DNA from 3 places in the Levilactobacillus sp. genome. Region 1 is predicted to be linked to each of the others. Evidence: riboswitches for the same ligand, from Rfam matches in the RefSeq annotation. Region 1 holds a riboswitch; each other region holds the start of a gene.
The links. A riboswitch is a leader RNA that binds a small molecule or an ion and turns the genes downstream of it on or off. The one in region 1 is predicted to bind thiamine pyrophosphate.

Region 1 (2,237 bases):
ACGATGACCCCCGTCACCACCGCCATTAGTAAAATGGTTTTCTTGGATAAAGTTGCTTGTTCTTTCACGTCAGAAATCCCTCCTAACAAAAGTTTAGAACTTTTGTTAGGAAATGGCCACCACCATTCGCCGATGGTACCGTTTACGTATGAAATTTGCTATACTAATGCCATCGGAGGGGATTACTTTGCACAAACTACTGACCGGCACCATCCTGACGCTCGGCTTAGCCCTGGGTGTCAGCGGCACGACCACGGCGCAAGCGGCGAAATGGACCATGGGGACGCCCCAGATCATGCGCGGCGTGTGGTACGCCAAACCACGGGTCCAACGAAAGGGCCACGACACGACCGTCACCAACAATGCCATGGTACTGACACCAAAGTGGCTGTACGTCATGTACGATTACGGCAACCATGATTATGGCGGCAATCGCCTGGCCTACCGACGTTCTGGCAAGCAGTACCGTTTGCGGGCCTACGACCGGTTGGACAAGACCTGGTCGTATACCAAATTACAACGGTCGGGTAAACAATTGACGTTGCAAAAATACGGCACCAAGCGCACTGGCAAGCGGTTCACGGCCAAATCGGGTAAGACCTATCAGCTCGAATTTCAAGCCAAGTTCAGCGCCCAGTTGCTTGCCAAATAAGCTTTTCACTTAAGAGCCTGGGGAAACCTCCCAGGCTTTTTGCGTCACCTCTACCTAGCCGAAACGTGCGCCAACAGGCAGCCGGTTCCGCTTAAAACTGCTAACCAAACAATCCAAAACCAGGATTATTCGGTTAGCAGCCTTAATGCTCGCCGGCTAATCGCCTTTTGGCCCATTCTTTTTTACTTCCCCTGTAACTTACGCAACCGCGGCGCAATCACGGTTGGCCACATCGCCTTTAACAACGCGTAGCCCACGATGACGCCGACCAACGCACTCATAAAAAAGCTTGGCAAGAACAGCCAAACGGCGCCGGTCGTGCCCATCAACCAGGCCGCCACCGGATAGGCCACAAAGGCCCCTAAGATGCCGGAACCCACCAGTTCGCCCAGCGCGGCCGCCAACAATTTACCCGTTCGCTGGAACAACCAACCGCTAAGAAACGCGCCAATCATACTGCCGGGAAAGGCCAAGACGGTCCCGGTCCCCATGATATTACGAATCAGCGAGGTCAAAAAGGCCTGAGCCAAGGCCCACCACGGCCCCAGCAAGACACCGGTCACAACATCGATCAAATGCTGGACCGGCGCGACCTTAGCTACCCCAATGGTAAACGAAAAGGCGCTACCGCCAATCACGGCGAGCGCGACCAGCATGGCGGTCAACGTCATCGGATACACTTTCTTTGACACACGACTCACATCCCTACTTAAATTACCAAAAAAGTCCCCCGTTCCCCACGACGACGGTTTTCCTGATCATTCAGTAGACCGACCACTTTCCTACGCGAGTGTTAACTCAACAGGTTCGAAGGGATTGGATTGTCATCCATCTCAGCCCACGGGCACCCCTAGTGTCTTTTTTAGTTGTGCCCAACTATACCGGGTCTGGCCGTCGTTTGCAACACATAATACGCTGCACTGATTCGGGATTAATGCGATTGTTGCGCCGAACTATTTTCGGTCTGGTATACTGAGAAACGGGAGGGATTCGATGCTAAAAAAGATTGTCACCATCACGGCCGCCGCACTGTTGGGCGGTCTCATTTTACCAGCCACGGCGCAGGCCAGTCGCTATACAATGGCCGACCACATCACGTTTCACACCGGTGCCATGTACTACCACAACAAGAATCGGCAGTCGCACGCCATTTGGAACTGGACGCACTCGCGCAAACTACATAATCTTAAAAATTATCCGCACACGACCTGGGTCGTCAAACAAACGGCGCTGTTCATTCACGGCACGCACCGGGCTCGCTACTACTACGTCGTCAGCAAGAATCGGCGGACGGCTGGGTGGGTCTGGCACGGCTTCCTACAGTCTGGCACTTACCGGCGCCAACAACTCACAACTGATGGGTTAACCTTGTCGCCCCAATTGACCAGCGACGATGCCACCACGCTGAATCATTTTATCGTCACTCAGCTCCAAAAGGATGGCTATGACTTCAACAACCACTTGGCCATGATGAATGACTACTACTGGTCCAATCACCTGACGCCGGCCCAAATGCCCTACGCCGCTGTCATCAAGCTGGTCCGTATCAAGGGACTCGACCCCACGTCAATCTCGGATGCCAGCC
Region 2 (2,237 bases), on a different contig from region 1:
CCGCGACCAATTCGACGTGAACTTGTTCGGGGCGGCGCGGTTGATCCAATCTGTCCTGCCGATGATGCGCCAACAACACAGCGGCCGCATCATCAACATCACCTCCGTGGACGGCAAGATTGCCCAACCCATGGCCAGCTGGTACGTGGCGTCCAAATTTGCGCTGGAAGGTCTGTCGGATACCTTGCGCTTAGAACTGGAACCGTTGGGGATTCAAACAATCGTCGTTGAACCGGGGTCCATTCAATCCGAGTGGGCCGACATCGCCGCCGACCATTTGAAAGCCACCTCGGCGCAGGGTCCTTACCGGCCAACGGCGAACCGGGCTGCGGCCGTCTTGACGGTGGCCAAACAGTTTGCCAGTCAGCCGCGCGTGATTGCTCGCTTGGTCGACCGCGCTGCCTTGTCGCGCCGGCCCAAGACCCGCTATCATGCGGGGGCCGGTAGTCAGGTGCTGCTGGCGCGCCGGTTTATGTCCGACAAGATGATCGACCACATGTGGCACGTCGTTGGTGAGGCGGCTCAACGTTTTACCCATTAATATGAGAAGCGTTGCGTCGACAGCTAAACCTGCTATACTTAACTTAAACCAACACTAGGGGTGTCCACACTGGGCTGAGATACGGGCGACCGTGATCCCTTGGAACCTGTCAAGTTCAGACTTGCGAAGGGAACGTGTCGTGGCACCCACAACGGGCCACCGGTTCACTGAACGTGAGGCGGGGCCCGCTTTTTGTTTGGTGGAAAATTAAAGCGCTCACATAGTGGTTCGTTAGGTGGCCGTTAAATGCATGGCGTACCCCGCAGGTTTGTGTCACCGGCCGGGTATGCTAGAAGTGGCCGTTTACGGGACCAATTCAAGGGAGGAATTACCAATGAAAGTGGCTTTGCTAGATGAATTACGGGCACAAAACCCGATTGTCTTTAACGTGTCGAATTTCGTGACCGTCCAGGACGTGGCTAACGGCATCAACGCGATTGGCGCGTCGCCCATCATGTCCGAAGAGGTGGCCGAGGCGGACGAAATGGTTGGCCTGGCGGGGGCGGTGTGCCTGAACCTGGGGGCCGTCACCGCCACGCAGGTCACCCAGATTCGCGCCGTGGGGCAGTCCGCCAACCGGCAACACCGGCCGCTGGTGATCGACCCAGTGGCTGTCGGCGCCGTAAAATACCGGATGCAAATGGCGACCGGCCTGTTAAACGATTTTCATCCCGACGTGATTCGGGGCAATGCCGGTGAAATTGCGGCACTGGCGGGAGTCGACTGGCAGGCCAAGGGCATTGACGCCGGCGAAGGCACCGGTGACCGGACGGCGATTGCCAAGGCCTGCGCGCAGAAATTAAAGTGCGTAGTCATCCTCTCTGGCCCCACGGACGTCATCACGGATGGTGAGCGGGCGGTCAAGGTCTTGAACGGGACGAAATTGTTCCAGATCCACGTTGGCTCGGGCGACATGCTCTCCAGCATCGTGGCGGCCTTCTGCGCGGTCACGGACGACTACTTTGAAGCGGCCCAAACGGCCTGCCTGGTCTTTGCGGCCATCGGCCAACTGGTCGCGGAAGCCACGCCTAATCTGGGAGCGGGGACCTTTATCGTGAAGCTCCTCGACAAGCTCCAAACCACCACCGTCGCGGAAATCGAAGGCATTGCGGCTTTCGAATAATAAATGTTTCGGGGCTGGCCGCCTTATCCAGAAAATGGCGGAAACCAGTGCCTACGCCTGCCGGGGTTCCGCTTGCTATGGGGAACGGCTCCAGCCGAAGGGCGGTCTGCCGCCTCGCTTTGAAGCCTGGCGCAACCCACCAGTCTCCAAAGTCGTCCCACGCTGTAGGCTGGCAAACGACGCCAGCCAACACCGTCGACACAGCCGGCTCCACCCCGGCGATCTCCGGCAGGGTAGTGACCTTGTTGTTGGATAGCGTAACGCCCAGCTTTGGGGGAGATGGTTGTCGTTCTCGTTGACGGCATGTTGATTATTCAAGTAAGGGTGATTGATAAGCAACAATCGGAGCCGTGAGTGGCGCGAAATCTAGGTTCAGCCGGGGAATTTGCCAGTGGGCTTTGCTGGCAAATTGGTGACTTTGAGACAGCGAATTTCTGGCTCAAAGCAAGCACCGAGACCGCATTTTGGCTCGGGGCGTCCTCCCCCAGCGTTCCAACCTAGATTTCGTGCCGCGGTAGGCGGACAGTTTCCACAACCTATCAATAATTTAATCATCAAAGAAGTAGAACCAGA
Region 3 (2,237 bases), on a different contig from region 1:
AGGCATAGTGCCTAAGAAGGCCGAGAAATAGCTAACCTGCGCCACTCACCGCAGTTGCGAACAACCAACAACGTGAAATAACAGTTAACGCTGTCGTAGCGGTAATGCACCGCAGGAGCCGAGAGTGAAGTGAAATCTAGGCTCAGCCGGGGAATTTGCCAGTGGGTTTTGCTGGCAAATTGGTGACTTTGAGACGGGTTCTTCGGCTCAAAGCAAGGACCGAGACCGTACTTTGGCTCGGTCCGTCTTCCCCCAGCACCAGTCCCCCCCTAGACTTTCACGTAACGGCAGGCGGCCAGCCAATACCAATGTTGCCAAGCCAGCGCACAGAATGGTTATTTGGCGCTGACGTTGGGTAAGACGTGGGCCCGCGCCAGCAGGTTGGTGATCAGCTTGGTCAGCACGCCGCCGAACAGGAAGATCGATAAGCACCGCACTGCAAACAGCAGTACCAGAAAGCCCAAATGATAGGCAGCGTAGCCACTCCGGAACAGGTCCCACGTGAAGGTCACGATGGCCGTGGTCAGGCAACTCAGACTCAGGCTGACCCAGTTGTAGCGTTTGTAGCCAGTCACCGCAAACCCAATTTCGGCCCCGAGACCTTGAACCGCGCCGGAAATCAGCGTGCTAGCGCCCCAGACGCCGCCCAGAAACATTTCAACAACGGCGCCGAGAAATTCTCCCAACGTCGCTGAACCGGGGATGCGGATGATAAAGCCAGCTAAAGGACCGGCCATGACCCAGATACCTAACAGAATTTCATTTGCCAAGGGTTGCAGACCAAATGGGGCCAAAGCGGCCGCCAGGAAGGTGTAGACGGGATTAATGATCCAGAAGATGACGCCCATAAAAATTGCGAGAATCGTGACCAAAATAATATCGCGGATGTGCCAACTTTTCATGAGATGATGCCTCCTATGAGAGTTTTGACGGGGGTGCCCAACGAATAAAAAAATCCCCCACTAAAAACTTAGTAGGGGTTCATTGATAGCTAAATAACGCGTTCCCTTCGCTGGTATTAACCAGAGCAGGTTCAATGGGTTTGATCTCAGCCGCGAGGCACCCCAGTCGTATTTGAATACCCTAAGCGTAACTAATTTGGCGGGTAAATGCAACCGTGACTGGAAAAATACGTGCCGAGTCGTTGATCTATTCAGGATGGAAACGTTTTTTACAGTTTAGTTACAAAGCCCCAAAAGCCCGTCCAAAACGGCCAAATGCGCTATCCGGCGATGAGGAAGAGTGCTATTCTAATTGTTAGTGAACTTAATTATTAAAGGATAGGAAGCACTTAACTTATGAAGAAAAGTCATCTCAATCACTGGGCCTTGGCGCTCGGAGCGCTCGTCACGTTGGGTGGGGCGCTAATGCCGACCTCGCCAGCCGAAGCGGCGGCCTACCACACCGTCAGCACCAAGAAAATCAAGAAGACCGCTTACCACAAGAAACACAGTCAGGGTGCCATTTACAACAAGAAACACACCAAAAAGGTCAGCAACTTAACGACCCATCCCCATACCACCTGGTACGCCACCAAGCAGGCAACCCTCAAGCACGGTAAATCGAAGGGCATTTACCTGTACGTGCAAAACAGCAAGCACAGCGTCAAGGGGTGGATTTGGCACGGTTACTTGAAGCGTGGGAAGGCCCCGTTCGTCTTGACCAAGGCCAAAGCTGCGGTCGCCATGGACGCCAAGACGGGCAAGGTCGTCTGGTCCAAGCACGCCAACACGGCGCGGCCGATTGCCTCCGTGTCAAAAATCATGACGTTGTATCTCACCTTGAAGAAAATCGACGGCAAAAAAAGCAACTGGAATCATAAGGTCAAGATTACCAGTCGTGGCCTGGTGTCGATGAGCCGAAGTGCGGATTGTGGCGGCTTTCATTTTAAATTGAATCATCGCTACACCGTCAAGCAGCTCTACTACGCGGCCTTCTTGGATTCGTCCAACAATTCGGCGATTGCGCTGGGCAAATGGGTCAGCGGTAGTAACGCCAAGTTTATCCGGAAAATGAACGCCCAAGCCAAGGCCTGGAAGTTGGGTAAGGCGCACTTCGTTTCGGCCTCGGGCCTGGAGAACAGTGACCTGAAGCGCTTCGGTTACGCCTACGGCAAGGCCAATGCCAACAAGGTCTCAGCCAAGGATGTGGCGTTGATAGCCCGGCATTTGATGACCAGCTATCCGCGCGTTTTGACTGACGGCAAGATTGGGTCCATGACCGTCAACGGCCAAGTT

Region 2: linked by a shared signal. The riboswitch ahead of thiM (hydroxyethylthiazole kinase) and the one ahead of thiW (energy coupling factor transporter S component ThiW) in region 1 are both predicted to bind thiamine pyrophosphate.
Region 3: linked by a shared signal. The riboswitch ahead of LKH74_RS07340 (ECF transporter S component) and the one ahead of thiW (energy coupling factor transporter S component ThiW) in region 1 are both predicted to bind thiamine pyrophosphate.

Annotation. Positions count from the first base shown of each region.
Region 1 is NZ_JALCJA010000003.1:411,438-413,674, forward strand. It holds gene LKH74_RS06725 (MFS transporter) at 1-68, opposite strand, end outside; gene LKH74_RS06730 (hypothetical protein) at 188-652, shown strand; gene thiW (energy coupling factor transporter S component ThiW) at 835-1,323, opposite strand; TPP riboswitch at 1,415-1,514, opposite strand; gene LKH74_RS06740 (hypothetical protein) at 1,646-2,237, shown strand, end outside.
Region 2 is NZ_JALCJA010000002.1:188,494-190,730, forward strand. It holds gene LKH74_RS03635 (oxidoreductase) at 1-541, shown strand, start outside; TPP riboswitch at 588-691, shown strand; gene thiM (hydroxyethylthiazole kinase) at 876-1,664, shown strand.
Region 3 is NZ_JALCJA010000004.1:84,709-86,945, forward strand. It holds gene LKH74_RS07340 (ECF transporter S component) at 336-902, opposite strand; TPP riboswitch at 987-1,077, opposite strand; gene LKH74_RS07345 (D-alanyl-D-alanine carboxypeptidase family protein) at 1,299-2,237, shown strand, end outside.